2 regions of the Arthrobacter zhangbolii genome follow, and region 2 is predicted to be linked to the other one. Evidence: riboswitches for the same ligand, from Rfam matches in the RefSeq annotation. Region 2 holds a riboswitch; the other holds the start of a gene.

Region 1 (8,964 bases), 1.1 Mb from region 2:
CTCCGCGGCGAAGGAAGCGGGCAATATGGTGGACCTGGACTCCGACCCCACCAAGCTGATCGACATTGTCGGTATCGGTAAACAGCTGCTCATCACGCGCGGTGCGTTGACCACTTTCTCCATCGCGAACGACATTGCCAAGTACTTCGCGATCATCCCGGCGATGTTCGTGGGGGTGTTCCCGGGCCTGTCCGCACTGAACCTGATGCAGCTGCATTCACCCGCCTCGGCAATCCTGTCCGCGGTCATCTTCAACGCGGTGATCATCGTGGCGCTGATCCCGCTGGCACTGCGGGGCGTGAAGTACCGGGCCGCCGGATCCTCCTCGATCCTTAGCCGGAACCTGCTGGTCTACGGTGTGGGCGGCGTGATCGCGCCGTTCATCGGCATCAAGGCCATCGACCTGCTGATCAGCCTTCTCCCGGGCTTCTGACATGGCACCCCTTAACCGCACAGCACGCAGCACACCTCTGACCAGGAGCAGTAAATGAACCCCGTCCGCAGCAGTATGCGCCAACTTGGCGTCTCCCTCCGGGCACTGGCGGTGCTCACTGTTCTCCTCGGCGTGGTGTATCCGCTGACAGTCGCCGGAATCGGACAGGCCGCCCTGCACGGCCGGGCCAACGGCTCGTTGGTCAGCAGCGGCGGCACGGACGTGGGATCGGCGCTGATCGGGCAGTCCTTCACTGACGCCGACGGCGCCGCCCTGCCGCAGTGGTTCCAGTCCCGGCCTTCGGCAGCGGGGGACGGGTATGACGGCGGCGCCTCCAGCGGCTCCAACCTCGGCCCGCTGAATGAGGACCTGGCTGCTGCCGTGGCGGAGCGGCGGGCCGCCGTGGCCGAGCTGGAGGCGGTGGTGCCGGCAGATGTTCCCGCCGAGGCAGTCACCGCGTCGGGGTCCGGGCTGGATCCGCACATCAGCCCCGAGTACGCCCGGATGCAGGTGGACCGGGTGGCCGCCGAACGCGGCCTGGACCCGGCCCGGGTCCAGGCACTCGTGGATGATGCCACGCAGGCTCCGTTCGCAGGGATCCTCGGACTGCGCACCGTTAACGTGTTGCTTTTGAACATTTCACTGGCGGAGCTGGACACTTAGTCCATGACGCGGGGACAACTGAGGGTATTCCTGGGGGCGGCGCCCGGGGTGGGGAAGACCTACGCCATGCTCGAGGAAGGGCGCCGCCTCCGCAGCGAGGGGGCGGACGTCGTCGTCGCGCTGGTGGAGACCCACGGCCGTGCAGCGACAGCTGCCCAGGCCGAGGGCCTGGAGACAGTCCCGCGCGCCGTCCTGCACCACCGCGGGCTGGAGCTCACGGAGCTGGACCTGGACGCCGTGCTGGCCCGCGCCCCGGAGTATGCGCTGGTGGACGAACTGGCCCATACCAATGTCCCCGGACTGAAGCATGAAAAGCGGTGGCAGGACGTGCAGGCCCTGCTCGATGCCGGGATCAACGTCCTGTCCACCGTGAACATCCAGCACGTCGATTCGCTTAATGACGTGATCGAGCAGATCACCGGCACCCTGCAGGCCGAAACCGTGCCGGACGCCGTCCTGCGCGAGGCCGAACAGGTGGAACTGGTGGACCTGGCGCCGCAGTCCCTGCGGGGACGGCTGGCCGACGGGGTGATCTACCCGGCCGAACGCGTGGACGCCGCGCTGTCCAACTACTTCAGGCTGGGCAACCTCACCGCGCTGCGCGAGCTGGCCCTGCTGTGGCTGGCGGACGAGGTGGACTCGGCACTGAACCGGTACCGTGCGGAACAGGGCATTCACCGTAAATGGGAAGCCCGGGAACGGGTTGTCGTAGCCCTGACCGGCGGCCCCGAAGGACGAACGCTGCTGCGCCGGGGTGCGCGGATAGCCGCCCGGTCGGCCGGCGGGAAACTGCTGGCCGTCCACATTGCCGGTGCGGACGGACTGCGCGGAGCAGAGCCCGGGGAGCTGGCGGCGCAGCGGATCCTGGCGGAAAAACTGGGCGGCACCTTCCACCAGGTGGTGGGCCACGACATTCCCAAGGCACTGGTGGACTTTGCCCGCGGCGTCAACGCCACACAGCTGGTAGTCGGCGTGAGCCGCCGCCCGCGGATTGCGGCGCTGCTCTCCGGCCCCGGGATCGGGGCCACCGTGATCCGGGAGTCGGGGGACATTGATGTCCACATCGTGTCCCACTCGGCGGCAGCACGGGCGCTGGTGCTGCCGCACTTCGGCGGTGCACTCTCCAGGCGCCGCCGCCTGCTGGGTTTTGCCCTGGCCCTGGCCGGAGGTCCGCTGCTTACCGCCGGGCTGGTGGCCGTCCGGAGCGCCGAGACCATCACCGGCGACGTCCTGAGCTACCAGCTGCTGGTGATTCTGGTGGCGCTGGTGGGCGGGATCTGGCCGGCACTGTTCGCCGCGCTGCTTTCGGGTCTCACACTGGACTTCTTCTTTATCCAGCCGCTCTACACGGTCACGGTTGCCACGCCCTCCCACATGCTGGCCCTGGGCCTGTATGTGGTGAACGCGCTGCTGGTCAGCTACGTGGTGGATGCGGCGGCGCGCCGTGCCCGCACCGCCCGGCGGTCGGCGTCGGAATCCGAACTGCTGGCTTCGGTCGCGGGCAGCGTGCTGCGGGGTGAGGATGCCCTGGCCGCCCTGGTGGGGCGCACCCGTGAGGCGTTTACCCTGGGCGCGGCGCGGCTGAGGGCGGACGGCATGGACCTGTACGCCGACGGCGACTGGCCGGCAGATCTCCCGCCGGGGGACCCGGCCTTCACCCGGCTGCCGGTGGGGGAACGCGCCTTCCTGGATCTGTGGGGGCGTGAACTGGCGGCTTCGGACCGCCGGCTGCTGGCGGTGATCACCGCCCAGCTGGAAGCGGCACTGGAGCACCGGGAACTGACCGAGACGGCCCGCGGGCTCGGGTCCCTGGCCGAGGCGGACAAGGTACGCACGGCGTTGCTGGCCGCCGTGGGACACGACCTGCGCCGGCCGCTGACGGCGGCCACCGCCGCGGTTACCGGACTGCGGGCCACGGACGTCACCTGGTCCGAGCAGGACCGCAGCGAGCTGCTTGCCACTGCCGAGGAATCACTCGCGTCCCTTTCCACGCTGGTGACCAGCCTGCTGGACGTCAGCCGGCTGCAGGCGGGGGTGGTCGGGGTAAACCTGGAGCCGCTGAATGTTGCCGATGCCGTGCTGCCGGCACTGGAGGAACTGGACCTGGGCCCGGCCGAGGTGGAACTCGGGATTCCTGTGGACGGCCGGAATGTTCTTGCCGATCCGGTGCTGCTGCAGCGGGTGCTGGTCAATCTCCTGGCTAACGCCGTACGGTTCAGCCCGGAGTCGGCCAGAGCCGTGCTGGCCGTGAGCGAGTTTTCCGGACGGGTGGAAATCCGTGTCATAGACTCGGGCCCCGGTGTCCCGGAACCACGGCAACCGGACATCTTCACGCCGTTCCAACGGCTGGGCGACACGGACAATCAAACCGGCCTGGGGCTGGGACTGGCACTGGCGAAGGGATTCACTGAAGGTATGGGCGGCACCTTGGAGGCCGAAGACACACCCGGCGGCGGGCTGACCATGGTCCTTTCGCTGCCTGCCGCGGACCGTGTGTCCGCCGGGGCAGGCGGCCTGCCGGTGGGGGCCCGATGAGGATCCTGCTGGCCGACGACGATACGCAGATACTGCGCGCCCTGCGCATCACGCTCTCCGCGTACGGGTACGAGGTGGTGACCGCCGAGAGCGGCAGTGCAGCCATCCGTAAAACCGTGGATACCCATCCTGACCTGCTGGTCCTGGACCTGGGCATGCCCGGGTTGAGCGGGATGGATGTCATCGAGGCGGTCCGCGGCTGGAGCGCGGTGCCCATCCTGGTGGTATCCGGCCGGATGGATCCTGCGGACAAGGTCCGTGCACTGGACCTCGGCGCTGACGACTATGTGACGAAGCCCTTCTCCACCGAGGAGTTGCTGGCCCGCATCCGTGCCCTGTCCCGCCGGACACCGGCCGCGGCAGGGCCGAGCGAAATATCCTTCGGCTCGGTGCGTGTCGATCTGGCTGCCCGGCGGATTATCCGGCTGCCGGACGGGTCCGACATCCGCCTTACGCCTACTGAATGGCGCCTGCTGGCGGCCCTCCTGGCACACCCGGGCATGTTGGTGACGCGGGATACCCTCCTGCACGACGTCTGGGGGCCGGGCACCACCGATACGGGCTACCTGCGGCTGTACATCGGGCAGCTGCGCCGCAAACTGGAGGTAGACCCCGGGTGTCCCGAGCATCTGCTGACCGAGCACGGCATGGGGTACCGGTTTGTGCCGTAACGGCGCTGGAAACGCAAAAGCGTCCGTCCCCCTTCAGGGAACGGACGCTTTTGCGTAGCAACGGCAGGATTGCCGTGCGCGGACGGGCCGCTAAGCCTTATGCGCGGTAGAACACGGGGCCGGAGCCGACGTTGACGGACTGGACCACGGTCTGGTTGCCGTTCCAGCCGCTGTGGATGGCCTCGCCGTTGCCGATGTAGATGGCAATGTGGGCCAGGCCCATGCCGCCGTCGGCGTAGTAGACCATGTCACCGGGCTCCGGAGTGGAGACCTGGGTGCCGTAGGCAGCCAGCTGTGCGGGGGCAAGGTCGCCCACGGAGTGGCCGGCGGCGCGCAGGGCAACCTCAACCAGGACGGTGCAGTCCTGGGCGGCGCCCAGCTGCGAGTACGCCGATGCCAGCATGGTGGCGTTGCTGCCGGTGGCAGCAGCGGCGGCGGGAGCCGGGGCCGGGGTAACCGAAGTGGCCTGGGTGCTGATGATGCCGTTGTCCGCGGCAGCAGGGGCGACCGGTGCGGCGTAGGCCTCGGTGGTGTAGGTGGCGGCAGCGTAATCCAGGGCAGCCGGTGCGGCTGCTGCCTCGCCGGAGACGGTGATGACGTCGCCGGGGTAGATGATCGATGCCATGGACAGGCCGTTCAGGGCGAAGACACTGTCCAGGCTGACGCCGTAGTTGGCGGCAATGGCGCCCAGGGTGTCACCGGACTGAACGGTGTGGGTGGTGCTGGCGGCTGCCGGAGCGGCAACGGGAGCGGCTTCAGCCACGGGGGCTGCGACCGGTGCGGCCGGAGCTGCAGCCTGGGTCGGCGTGTAGTTGTCGTTCGCTACGACGCCTGCGGAGGCCGGTGCGGCCATTCCGAGCATCAGGCCGGATCCGGCGGCTACAACGGCTGCGGTGCTGCCGATGGTCCGTCCGCGGCTGACGGTGGTCTGTGAGATGGTGGACCAAACGCCGGCGGTCTCGGCACGGTGACGTCCACGGTTCTTATTGAATGACATGTTGATTTACCTCTCCCGATACCTGCGAGGTGAGCTGTCGGATGCGGATGGGAGACACCCGGTCATCGGAGTGAATCCGGCGACTTAACCCCAAGGATTCGTGGAACCCGTTATTGGTTCCCCCGCCCCTGCCGTGATGGTGCGTTCTGTGGACCCCGGATAAGCGGCAGAGCTAGGTAACTAGTCCGGGGGAGCCGCGTTCAGAGCGGCATGGAAATAACCGTACAAGATGGTTACGGTTGGATAACCATTTAGTGATCCGGTTCTCTGCAGCGTGTGAGTGGCGCCTCGATGTGCTAGTCACTCCGGCCCCTGCAATGCCATCCAATGCCATGCCGTCACACTGTTCCCGCCGATTTTTCAGGCCTGGTTGTTATCCGGCGCCGGAGGCGCATAACGGATGTTGTATATGGTGCACGTGATGCCAGGGATACACCGCCGTTCCGCAGACAAAAAATGTGAAGTCGCTCTCCCTGGCGGATCTGGGTTGCCGGTGCGCCAGCTCTCCTGCATAAGATACTTAGGCTACCTTTCAATCGAGGGCAGCCTCAACGATGCACAGGAGTAACGCGAGTGTCAGGCAGCAGCCAGAAACTATGGACCAGGGGATTCGTGCTGGCGATCGTCACGAACCTGTTCATTTCCCTCGTTTTTTACCTGCTGATGACCACCATGGCGCTCTACGCGGTGCAGGAGTTCGCCGCGTCGGACAGCGCCGCCGGCTTTGCCTCCGGTTCGTTTGTGATCGGCGCTCTTGCCGCCCGGGTCTTTGCCGGAAAGTTCCTTGATTTCGTTGGCCGCCGGCGCATGCTGATCGCCAGCCTCGCAGTTTTCGTAGCCGCTTCGGTGCTTTACATCCCGGCCTCGAACCTGGGCCTGCTGCTGGCAGTGAGGCTGCTCCACGGCGCCGCCTTCGGTGCCGCCAGCACCAGCCTCTCAGCCTCGGTGATGGGGCTTATCCCCGCCCACCGGCGCGGGGAAGGCACCGGATACTTCGGCATCTCCACCACCCTGGCCACCGCCGTCGGGCCGTTCCTGGCCGTGCTCCTGGTGGACTCGGCCAGCTACCGTGCGCTTTTCCTGTTTGCTGCCGCCTGCGCCGCCGTCGCCCTGATCCTCTCGCTGGTGCTGCGGCTGCCCGAGCGCACACCGGGCCCGGAGGAACTGAAGAACAAGTGGCGCATGCACCTGAGCGACATCCTCGACGTGTCCGTGCTTCCCATTGCCTCGGTAATGTTCATTGCCGGTGCCGCCTACGCGGGCATCCTTTCCTTCCTGAACTCCTACGCCCAGACGGAGGGCATGGTCCTCGGGGCAAGCCTCTTCTTTGTGGTCTATGCCGGGGTGGTGCTGGTATCGCGGCTCTTCGTTGGCCGGATCCAGGACCGCCACGGAGACAACGCCGTGGTCTACCCCACGCTTCTCTCCTTCGCCGCCGGCCTGGCGCTCCTTGCCTACGCCCCCAATGACACTGTCATGGCCGTGGCCGGCGTCTTCGTCGGGTTCGGCTTCGGTGCCCTGATGCCGTGCGCCCAGGCCATCGCAGTGGGCATGGCCGCACCGGCACGGATTGGCCTGGCCACGTCCACGTTCTTCATCTTTATGGACGCCGGGGTGGGTCTGGGCCCGCTCCTGCTGGGAGTACTGCTGCCGCTGAGCGGGTTCCACGGCATGTACTGGGTCCTTGCTGCGGTGCTGCTGGGCAATACGGTGCTGTACTACTTTGTCCACGGCCGCAAGGACCGGCGGCCGGACCATACCGCCTTCGTGGCTCAGGACACGCCCGCCGCCTGACGGGGTACCCTCGTTCCACAAGCGAGGGGAGCAGGCCCATGGCACGCGAGGCGGAAACACTGACGGTTCCCGGTCCGGACGGGGAACGCGAGATACGGATTTCAAGTCCCGGACGGGTGCTCTGGCCCGTCCCGGGGATCACCAAGCTCGATCTGGCGCGCTACATGGCGGACGTGGGTGAAGCCTTTATTCGGGCCAACGGGGACCGGCCGGTCTCCCTTGAGCGTTTCCCCGAAGGAATCGAGGGGGAAGTGTTCTTCTCGAAGAATCCGCCCCGGGGCATGCCGGAGTGGATGCGCGGGGTTACGGTGACCTATCCCAGTGCCCGGTCCCACCCGCAGGTGGTGCTGGATGAGCCGGCGGCCGCGGTCTGGGCGGTGCAGATGAACACAGTGGTATTCCACCCCTGGCCCTCGCGGGCGGAGAATACGGACAATCCTGATCAGCTGCGCATCGATCTGGACCCCCAGCCGGGCACGGACTTCGACGACGCCGTCCCGGCCGCGCTGGAACTGCGCTCCATCCTCGCCGAGGCGGGTCTGGAGGGGTATATCAAGACCTCCGGCAACCGCGGCATCCACCTCTTTGCCCCGATCCGGCCGGAGCATGAGTTCCAGGATGTCCGCCATGCCGTCATCGCCGCAGCGCGGGAGGTAGAGCGGAGGATGCCGGAGAAGGTGACCACCGCATGGTGGAAGGAAGAGCGCGGCCGGCGTGTATTCGTGGATTTCAACCAGGCCAACCGGGACCGGACCATGGCCGGGGCCTACAGCCCGCGCGCCCTCCCGGATGCCCCCGTCTCCTGCCCGATCAGCTGGGAAGAACTCGAACAGGTGCATCCGGGTGACTTCACCATTGCCACCATTCCCGAGCGGCTGCGTACGGTAGGGGATCCGTGGGCCGACATGTATGCACGGCCCGGCTCCATCGACGTGCTGCTGGGCTGGTGGGAGCGGGACCTGGCCAACGGGCTGGGCGAGCTGCCCTTCCCGCCGGACTATCCCAAGATGCCGGGGGAGCCGCCCCGGGTCCAGCCCAGCCGGGCCCGCCGCAAGGACTGACGGACCCGTACCCGGGCCGGGTTTCCTCCCGGGCCAGGTGCCCCCGGCAGACTCCGGCGGCGCCGGAATCCGCTGCGGGCCTGCGCGGGACTGGCTACGCCTTGGCGACCGTAATGGACCACTCCGCCGGACCGGTCTTGGAGAAGTCCGTGACCGGGTAGCCGCTTTCGGCCGCCCAGCGGGGGATGGCGTCCGTGGCCTGGGTGCAATCGAAGTTGATGACCAGCTCATCGCCCGCAGTCATGGTTTTCATGGCCTCCTTGGCTTCAACCAGAGGGAAGGGGCAGACGGATCCGTTGGTTTCCAGGGTTACTTTTGCCACGGTGTGACTCCTTTGTGGTGGGGTTTCGGATGGATGGATGAAACGGCTGCCGGTGGGGCAGCGGAGGTCATACTCCCGCCGGTACGCGCGCAGCTGCGGGTGCCTGCCGGCGGTTCATGATGGTCAGCTTCGCGGCCAGGCCGGTGCCCAGGATCATAAAGACCAGGGCTGTCCAGCCCTGGAAGCTGAACTGCGCCGTCTGCACCATGGCGTTGCCGATGGTGCACCCGCCGGCCAGTGCGGCGCCAATGCCCATCAGCGCGCCTCCGCCCAGGCTTTTTATGACGGTGGCGGCGTCCGGCACCCTGACCCGGAATTCTCCACTGCCCTTAGCGGCAATGAAGGAGCCAAGGAGGATGCCGACAACCAGGAACACACCCCAGTCCACCAGCTCGGCGTCGCCGGTCACCAAATAGCCAACAAGCTTGGAGGAGGGTGTGGTGATGCCCAGACCGTCTTCGCGGCCCGTGGCCCAGCTGAGCGGCCAG
Region 2 (8,964 bases):
CGGGCTATCTGGACCTCATTCTGGAAGACTCCGGCGCCGATCTTCCCGATGACGTCGCCCAGATGCTGAAGATTGTCGGCCGCAACGCCGTCCGGCTCAACCAGCTGATCACGGATCTGCTCACCATCTCCCGGCATGACGCGGATGAGAACACCTTGGAAGTGGAGGAGGTTGACCTGGATGAGCTGCTGCGCTCCGTCTCGGCCTCCCTGGCGCCCGCCGCCCGGGCCAACAGCCTGGACCTGCACTTCGAGCCTTCCCCGGAGCCGCTGCTGGTGGATGGTGACCGCGCCCAGCTGGAACAGGTTTTCACCAACCTGTGTTCCAACGCCGTGAAATTCACGCCCACCGGCGGGTCCGTGCACATCCGCGCCCAGCAGGTGAGGTCCGACGCCGCCGGCAACAGTATCCGGGTCCAGGTCTGCGACACGGGCATCGGGATTCCTGATGCGGACCTGCCGAACCTTTTCCGCCGGTTCTTCCGGGCGTCCAATGCCACCACCGCTGCCATTCCGGGCACCGGCCTGGGACTGGCCATTGTGCAGGACATAGTCCTGCAGCACGGCGGCGAACTGGGCATCGTCTCCACCGAGGGCAAGGGCACCACCGCTACTGTCCTGCTGCCGGCTTCCCGCTAATCCGGCCGGCGAGCCTCCCCTGCCGGTCCGGGCCGCCGGCTGGCCGCCCGCCCGGGCTGCCGCTACGGCGTCAGAGCGCGGCAGGCACCGGAGCGACAATCCGCTCCGGAGCGGAATAGCAGTTCAGGGAACTGCCCCTGCTGAAGCCGATCAGGGTCATCCCTGCATCCTTGGCCAGCTCTACGGAGAGGGCGGACGGTGCGCTGACGGCGGCCAATACGGGAATGCCGGCGAGCTGGGCCTTCTGCACCAGTTCAAAGGATGCCCGTCCGGAGACCTGGAGTACGGCGCCGCGCAGGGGAAGCATTCCTGCCCGCAGCGCCCATCCAACCACCTTGTCTACGGCGTTGTGCCTGCCCACGTCCTCGCGCAGGCACAACAGCTCACCCTCCGCGCTGAACAGTCCGGCTGCATGTACGCCACCGGTGCGGTCGAAGACTTTCTGTCCCTCCCGCAGCCGGTCCGGCAGCTCCGCCAGCATCTGCAGGGGCAGCCTGACGTTGTCACCCGCGGCGTCAAAGTGAGAGGACTTACGCACGGCCTCGATGGAGGCTGTGCCGCAGATCCCGCACGAGCTGGAGGTATAGACGTGCCGCTCCATGCCGGTGTCCGGCAGCGCAGTACCGGGACGCAGCTGGACGTCAACAACGTTGAAGGTCTGTTTCCCTTCCTCGTCCACCCCTGCGCAGTAGCGCAGGCTGATGAGCTGGCCGGGTTCCCAGATCACTCCTTCGGAGACCAGGAAACCGGCCACCAGATCGAAGTCGTCACCAGGGGTGCGCATCGTGACGGTAAAGGAGGTGCCGTTCAGCCGTATTTCCAGCGGCTCCTCCCCCGCCAGCACGTCCTCGCGGGTGCCGGTATGTCCGTCCAGCCGGAACCGCGTAACCCGTCCTCGTTGGGTAACCCGTCCCATAATGCCTCCCTGTGCAGTAGTACCTGTTGCGTTTGCGTGCCGGCCCTAGCCCGCGGGGGCCTGATTGACCTGCCACGGCAGTGGAAGGGCCATAACCGCCTGGTCACGGATGCAGCCCTCCGCGGGGACCACCATCACTGCATCGGCTTCAGCCAGCCCACGGAGCATGCCGGAGCGGAAATACGGCGAGGGCATGGCCCGGTCCTCCTGGATGGTGCACGGAACCAGGCGCGTCCTGCCCGGCAGCGGCTCCAGGTCCACTCCCGCCAGCACATGCCGCTCACGGGAAATCGGTGCGCCGCGCAGCCCGTCCAGCAGCGGCTGAACCAGTGTGAAGACCGCCATCATCGCAGCCAGGGGGTTGCCAGGCAGCGCCACCAGCAGCCTGCCGTCCCTCAGCCTTGCCAGCATGGTGGGATGTCCCGGCCGCATGGCAATGCCGTCGATCAGCAGCTCGGCGTCCACTTCCTCCAGGGCCCGGCGCAGATGGTCTGCCTCGGAGCGCCCCGTGGCACCGGTGGTGATCAGCACGTCCCCGGAGGACATTGCAATGGAGAGTTCGTCATTGGCCTCCTCGCTGCTGAGTGCGGCCACTACCTCCTCGAGCCGGTCCGGCAGGCGCCGCACCACGTCCACCCGTCCGCCAAGCATGGTGATTAGCTGCGGCAGCTGCGGCCCGAACGTGTCCCGGACCTGGCCCGGTTCAGGCAGCCCCGCTTCGATCACCTCGTCGCCGGTCAGCAGCAGGGAAACCCTCGGGGAGCGCAATACGGGGAGGGTATCGTGCCCGCAGACGGCGGCCAGGGCGATGTGCGCAGGATTCAGCAGCTTCCCTGCCGGGATGGTGGTTTCGCCTGCCGATGCTTCCTCGCCGGCCGGACGGATGTGTTCACCCTGCCGGGGCTGGACGCCTTCCGCACGGTCATTCAGCGTCAGCACCGGCACTTCATCGCCGGACACCGTACCGCTTTCCGAACGCAGCACCGAATCCGCGCCCTCTGGGATGAGTCCGCCCGTAAGGATGGCCACGGCCTCGCCGGGCTGCAGTGCCCGGCGCCCGGATTCGCGGTGAATCTGCCAGCGCTCTACTTCCGGTTCCTTGGTGGTGATGACCGTCCAGGGCGGCGGGCCGGCCACAGCCCACCCGTCCATGGCCGCCGAGGCGTAATGCGGCACGGGCTGCAGCGCAGCGGTTTCCAGCGCGAGGATCCGCCCCAGGGCTTCGTCCAGGGGTACCGTCTCATAGGGCAACGGACGGGCTGCGGCGTACGCGGCATGCCGGGCCTGGGCCCAGGACGCGTTGGGCTGCACGGGGAGGATGACAGGAACCGAGGGTTCACTCATTCCATTCCCCCTTTCTCTGCAGCTGCGCCGGCGCATTCGCCGGCCGCCACCGCCATCGCCGAACGCATGGCCACCGCGTCATCCGCCTGGCCGCTGCCTGCTGCCAGGCCCGCAGCGTAACCCGCGATGAAGGTGGTCAACGGCGCCGCCGGACGCACCACGCTGTGTGCCGCGGCTGCCGCGAGGTCAAGGACGGCGGAAACCTCCACCGGAGTGCCTTCGAGCTCAAGGGCCCTCAGCAACCTGCCGCTCCATGCTTCGAGTTGTTCCTGCTGGCTTGCCATTCGTGCTCCTTCGCTTCGCTGGGTCCATGCCGCAGGCACTGCTGCTGCATGTCCGTGGCGCTCACACCCAGGGACATCGCGTCCGCCCAGGTGTCAACATCGGCCGTACTCATGGGGGAAACCTGCACACCCCTCCATTGCACCCTAGCAAGCAGCCCCTTCATCGACATGTTTGTCAGCTGTCCGGGCGCAGGAACATTCACTGCGGAGAGCAGGTCCGCCGTGCGGTAGATCCCTGCAAGTGGCTGCATATATCCCTCGGCGTCCACCGCCAGCAGGCTCTCGGATCCCGTCGCTGAGCACAGCAGTGTCTCTATGGCGGCCGCGATACCGGGCATGTCGCAGGCCAGCACCAGCGTCCATTCGGGCGGATCGGTCATGGCCAGGATGCCGGCCGCCACTGCTGCCGCCGGTCCGCCGAAGGCGGGTTCTTCACGGACCAGCACCGCCTCCGGTGCAGACCGGGCCAGGAGCGGGGCCAGCTGAGGCGGGCCGGCGACGCATACCGGCCGCGCGTCGGGGACCGCGGCAAGGGTGGTTTCCAGCAGCGTTTTACCGTCCGCCAGCAACAGTGCCTTGGGCACACCGCCCAGACGGCTGGAGCGGCCGCCGGCCAGGATAATTGCCGCGTGATCCGGGGGTCCGGGCATCAGGCAGCCGTGTCATTCTGCAGGAAGGGGTCCCACTGCGGGGACGGCCGTTCCAGTTCACGGATCTGCCAGCGGGCTCCGCGGGGCGCCTTGGGCGAAATGCGCAGCTGCCACCCGAGTTGCGCCAGGGTCTTATCCCCTTTGGTGTTGTTGCAGCGCAGGCAGCAGGCTACGAGATTCTCCCAGCTGTCATCTCCGCCGCGGGAGCGGGGCACTACGTGGTCCACCGTCGCCGCAGCCTTGCCGCAATAAGCGCATTCATGGTTATCCCGGCGCAGTACTCCCCGGCGGGTGGCAACAGTGCCCTCGCGGTAGGGAATTTTCACATAACGGTGCAGCAGGATCACGGAGGGCCGGGGAAAAATCTCATTTGGCCCGGCCACGGGTTCACCGCTCTCGGCTACCACGCTTGCCTTTCCGTTGAGGACCAGTACCAGGGCCCGGCGGAAGGTAATCACGGCCAGCGGTTCGTATCCAGCATTCAGAACGAGAGTGCGCATGCACATACCTCTTCATCTGCCGCCCACGAACCGGTGAGTACAAGACACCGTTCCGCAAACGGCACTTCGGATTGTCTATGCAAGAGTATGCCGGGATTGGCAACTTGGCCATTTTCACGCGCAAAACCCGGGCGGACATACCGCTCCCCCGCTCCGCTTCGCCCCCAGCGACGACGGCGCGGTGCGGGTGTATCAAAGGGCCGGAGGGGTTAGACGGGCCGGGCGGGTTAAAAGGAATGGATTAAAGCCGGAAGGCTCCCCCCGAAGGAGGAGCCTTGCCGTGTTCTTACAAACTGTCTTACAACTCACGCCCCGCACTCAGGCAGCGCGTTGACGTGCAGGGGTATTAGCCGCCTACGCGGATGTAAACGCCGCCGGAGCCAAGCTCCGCCGGAGCAACCACTGTGCTGTTTCCGTTGAACCCGCCGTGTACTGCCTGTCCGCCGCCTACGTAGACGGCAATGTGGGCCATGCCCATGCCGCCGTCGGCGTAGTAGATCAGGTCTCCGGGCATGGCCTCGGCTGCACTGACCGTCCGTCCAAGGGACAGGTAGCCGGCCGGCCATCCGTGGAAGTTGATGCCTGCGGCAGCCAGCGAATTGGTGGCCAGCATGGTGCAGTCCTGGCTGACGCCAAGCTGGGCGTAAGCTGCGGCCGCGATGGTTGCGCCAACTCCGGAAGGAACTTCCGGTGCCGGTGACGGGGTTGCCGCGGCCGGTGCTGCAGTTGCGGCACCGGTGGTGGCGCCGCCCTGGGCATTGGTGTTGGCCGTGGCGGGAACTACTTCCTGGGCCTGTACGGTCAGCGTGGGCGTCTCGGCCGGCACAGGCTCGGGAGCGGTGATCACACCGTTGATCCCGTCCCGCTCGAAGGAGACCTGAATGGTCTCCGGTACCTGGACGGGCTGGGCCGCGGAAAGGTTCAGGTTGCTGGTGCGGACATCGCGCAGGGTCTCCGCACCGGAGGCATTGGCGGCAACGCCGGTTGTCAGTACCAGCCCCGAGGCCGCGGCAATAACAGCGGCCTGGCGGCCCACTGTTCCTGCGTTGGCGCTCACGGCACCGGCGAGTGCGTTCAGCGTAGTGGTGCGTTCCACCGGCGCCCGGTGGCGGGCGCGCTCAGTTGTCGAGGTCATGATTCTCCGGCTCTCGAAAAACTGGGCTTAGCTGACCCGGACGAAGCTGGCGCCCGGCAGGTCGGAGAGGCTGTGCAGGCCGGTGTTCATACCGTTCAGCCCGCCGCTGATGACCTGGCCGTTGCCGACGTAGATCGCGACGTGGCCACCGGTGATGACCAGATCGCCGGGCTGCGGGCTGCCGACAACTGCGCCGAACTGGAAGAACTGGCCCGGGGCCAGATCGCCGACGGACTTGCCGACGGAGCGCAGTGCGTTTTCAACCATGGCGGTGCAATCCTGGGCAACGCCGATCTGGCCGTAGGCCGAGGCGACCAGGGCCGCGCCGACGTTGCTGGGAGCAGCGGTTTCCGGTGCGGGTGCGGCAGGAGTGGAGGAAGCCGTCATAACGGCGGCACCGGCAGCGGCCGGGGCAGCTGCGGGTGCGGTTGCTGCAGCGGCGGTCTGTGCTGCCTGGGCAGCCTGTGCAGCTGCCTGCTCGGCTGCTGCGGTTGCTGCTGCTTCTTCTGCTGCAACCTGTGCGCGGTACTCGGATCCATCGATGGAACCGGCGGTAGCGGCCAGCTGCAGAGCGAAGGGGGCGTTGGCGGGAGCGGTGACGCTGCCGTCCACGAAGTTCAGGGTGGTGGCCTCAAGAGCCTGGCGGTCCGTATTCACGGAGGAAGCCTGTGCAGGGAGTCCTGCAGCCAGCACGAGGCCGGATGCTGCTACTACGACGGCGGCCTGGCGGCCTACGGTACCGGCGTTGGAGCTGACTGCCTTGGAAAGCGCGGTGATCGGGTTGGTCTGTACGGTGGCAGCGCGACGGCGGCCATGAGCGTGTGATGACACAAGTTTGCCTCTCCCAATGCCTACGAGGTGAGCTGTCGGATTCGGATGGGAGTCACCCGGTTGCCCGGCCTAATGGCCTTTGCAACTTAACCCCAAGGGTTTCTTTCGAAACCCGAAATTGGTTCCCCCGCCTCTGCCATGCGATTCTGCGAACGGACTTCAAACAGTGGCAGAGCTCGGCGATCTGTTCGAAGGTGCCCGATCGTTGGCGAATCAGGCACGAGGACGAGCGTACAGCAACATTTGCTCTATGTCACGTTCCGATCACGAAACGATATTCGTCCGGTTACAACCAGTCCCGCGGGTCGACCACTTCGCCGTTAACTACGACCTCAAAATGCAGGTGGCAGCCGGTGGAAGCGCCAGTGGTTCCGCTTGCGCCCACCAGGTGTCCGCGCTTGATTTCGGTACCCACGGTGACTGCTGCGCTGGACAGGTGGTTGTACGTGGTCTCTACGCCGTTGCCGTGGTCAATCACCACACGGTTGCCCCCGCCATAGGGGTGCCAGCCGGCAAAAACGACCGTGCCGGAGGCAGCGGCGTTTACGGCGGTGCCGCAGGTGGCAGCGAAGTCCTGGCCATTATGCATTTCGCCGGCTTCACCGGTGATGGGGCTGACGCGGTGTCCGAACCCGGAGGTTTCGATGAGGGCGACGTCCAGCGGAGTGGAGAGTGTGCCCTTGGCCGCGGCGGGAACCACCGTGCTGCCGGCAGCAACCGTAACCGAGGCGAGCTTGGCGTCCGGATCGAAGGCGCTGCTCAAACCTGCCCTGGCGAAGCCGACATTGGCATTCGGATCAGCCTGTACTGGCGTACTTGTCGCTACAACCGGTTCCGACTGCACTGCGGGGTCCCCGGCAGCCGCCGTCGTCGGCAGGGCCGCGGTGAGGATCAGGCCCGACGTGGCAGCGGTAATGGCAACCTTCTGGGCGGCTCCCCCAACGGAGATGGTCTTGGTTTCAGCCCGCCGGCGGCCGGAGGACGTTGAGTTGCGCTGACGCGCAGGCGTAACAGGAGCAGACGCACGGCGCCGGCCCGAAGCAGCATGCTTCGACAAGTAATTCCCTCTCTTGGATCGCCTACGAAGTTAGCTGTCGGATTCGAGTAGAGAAACTCGGCCTCCGGTCCGGCGGCGTGCAGGCGGCTGGGCGTGCACGGCTGTCGGCGTCCGGAAGGCTTCACCCCAAGGCAGCTGTGCTGCCGGAAAGTGGGTCCTCCGCCCCTGCCTGAACGGTTGGTACTCCGGTCCGCTGGCAGGGCTCGGCGGACGGACCGGATAACGATGGTGTTTCAACGTCAGGAACTCACTATAGGGTAAACGCCACAAAAGTGACCATTCCGTTACCCGGCGTGGGACACGAAGACGTGCGCCGCAACCTCCGCAGGCAGTTCCAGGGCCCCTTCAATGCCGGGCACACGGACTGAGATATACCCGCCCACTTCTTCCGCGGTGATCCGGGCGCCGGGCCGCAGGCCTGCCTCGTCCAGCTGGGACAGCAGTTCGGGCTCCACCTGGATGGGCTCGGCCAGGCGGACCAGCTTCAGCGGGGCGCCCGGCACAGCTTCAGCGACCATGGAGACCAGGTCATTGACTCCTGAACTGAAGACCTCCGAGGCTACGCCGCCGATCGCTTCCAGGCCCGGGATGGGGTTGCCGTAGGGGGATTCGGTGGGGCGTCCCAGCAGCTCGTAGAGCCGCCGTTCCACCCGTTCACTCATGACATGCTCCCACCGGCAGGCCTCGTCGTGGACGTAGGCCCAGTCAAGGCCGATCACATCGGCCAGCAGGCGTTCGGCCAGCCGGTGCTTCCGCATGACCTCCGTGGCGCGGCGCCGGCCGAGTTCGGTCAGCTCCAGCCTGCGGGTTCCCGCGACCACCACCAGGCCGTCGCGCTCCATCCGCCCAACTGTCTGGGACACGGTGGGGCCTGAGTGGCGCAGCCGTTCGGCAATCCGCGCCCGCAGGGCAACAATGTTTTCCTCTTCCAGTTCCAGGATGGTCCTGAGGTACATCTCAGTGGTGTCAATGAGATCCGTCATGACGGGCCGCTCCTACTAAGGAAGAAAGGAGGACAACATACCGCTGCCCCGGGTGTACGCCAACACGTTAGCCTATTCGCCCGACGCCCCGTAAATTGCCCGGCCTGCAGCACATCCTCCCGTGGCCGGGGTCATAAATCGTCCGGTGGAGGAGGGTGCGGCAGAATGGAATTGCATACGCGCTTTCCCCTGACACGCTTGGAGCGATAACCAATGGGCGATACCGCCGCACTGAAGATTCCCGCCGGACTCCTGCCCCGCGACGGCCGGTTCGGCGCCGGACCGTCCAAGGTCCGCCCGGAACAGATCGAGGCGCTTGCGCAGGCCGGAGGCAGCCTGCTGGGCACCTCCCACCGCCAGGCACCCGTGCGCAACCTTGTAGGCAGCATCCGTAACGGCCTCTCCGACCTGTTCTCGGCGCCCGAGGGTTATGAAGTGGTCCTCGGCGTCGGCGGGTCCACCGCCTTCTGGGACATTGCCTCCTTCGGCCTGGTGGAGAACAAGGCCCAGCACCTCTCCTTCGGTGAGTTCGGTTCCAAGTTCGCCGCCGCCACCAACAAGGCGCCGTTCCTCTCCGCCTCCAGCATCATCAAGGCCGAACCGGGTACCCGGCCGCAGCCCGTGGC

What was found. Region 2 has a riboswitch for cyclic di-AMP ahead of MUK71_RS02940 (NlpC/P60 family protein). Riboswitches for the same ligand answer to the same signal wherever they lie in the genome.
Region 1: another riboswitch for cyclic di-AMP. It lies ahead of MUK71_RS08115 (LysM peptidoglycan-binding domain-containing protein); the one in region 2 lies ahead of MUK71_RS02940 (NlpC/P60 family protein).

Annotation. Positions count from the first base shown of each region.
Region 1 covers NZ_CP094984.1:1,740,413-1,749,376, forward strand. Annotated here, with positions in the region: gene kdpB (potassium-transporting ATPase subunit KdpB) at 1-433, shown strand, start outside; gene kdpC (potassium-transporting ATPase subunit KdpC) at 488-1,096, shown strand; gene MUK71_RS08105 (ATP-binding protein) at 1,100-3,631, shown strand; gene MUK71_RS08110 (response regulator) at 3,628-4,302, shown strand; gene MUK71_RS08115 (LysM peptidoglycan-binding domain-containing protein) at 4,400-5,299, opposite strand; cyclic di-AMP (ydaO/yuaA leader) riboswitch at 5,305-5,451, opposite strand; gene MUK71_RS08120 (MFS transporter) at 5,873-7,093, shown strand; gene ligD (non-homologous end-joining DNA ligase) at 7,132-8,154, shown strand; gene MUK71_RS08130 (sulfurtransferase TusA family protein) at 8,249-8,476, opposite strand; gene MUK71_RS08135 (YeeE/YedE family protein) at 8,544-8,964, opposite strand, start outside.
Region 2 covers NZ_CP094984.1:614,028-622,991, reverse strand. Annotated here, with positions in the region: gene MUK71_RS02975 (ATP-binding response regulator) at 1-638, shown strand, start outside; gene fdhD (formate dehydrogenase accessory sulfurtransferase FdhD) at 709-1,554, opposite strand; gene MUK71_RS02965 (molybdopterin molybdotransferase MoeA) at 1,600-2,898, opposite strand; gene MUK71_RS02960 (DUF6457 domain-containing protein) at 2,895-3,182, opposite strand; gene mobA (molybdenum cofactor guanylyltransferase) at 3,134-3,832, opposite strand; gene MUK71_RS02950 (HNH endonuclease) at 3,832-4,332, opposite strand; gene MUK71_RS02945 (NlpC/P60 family protein) at 4,679-5,467, opposite strand; gene MUK71_RS02940 (NlpC/P60 family protein) at 5,495-6,298, opposite strand; cyclic di-AMP (ydaO/yuaA leader) riboswitch at 6,302-6,459, opposite strand; gene MUK71_RS02935 (M23 family metallopeptidase) at 6,585-7,355, opposite strand; cyclic di-AMP (ydaO/yuaA leader) riboswitch at 7,359-7,548, opposite strand; gene MUK71_RS02930 (metal-dependent transcriptional regulator) at 7,640-8,338, opposite strand; gene serC (phosphoserine transaminase) at 8,552-8,964, shown strand, end outside.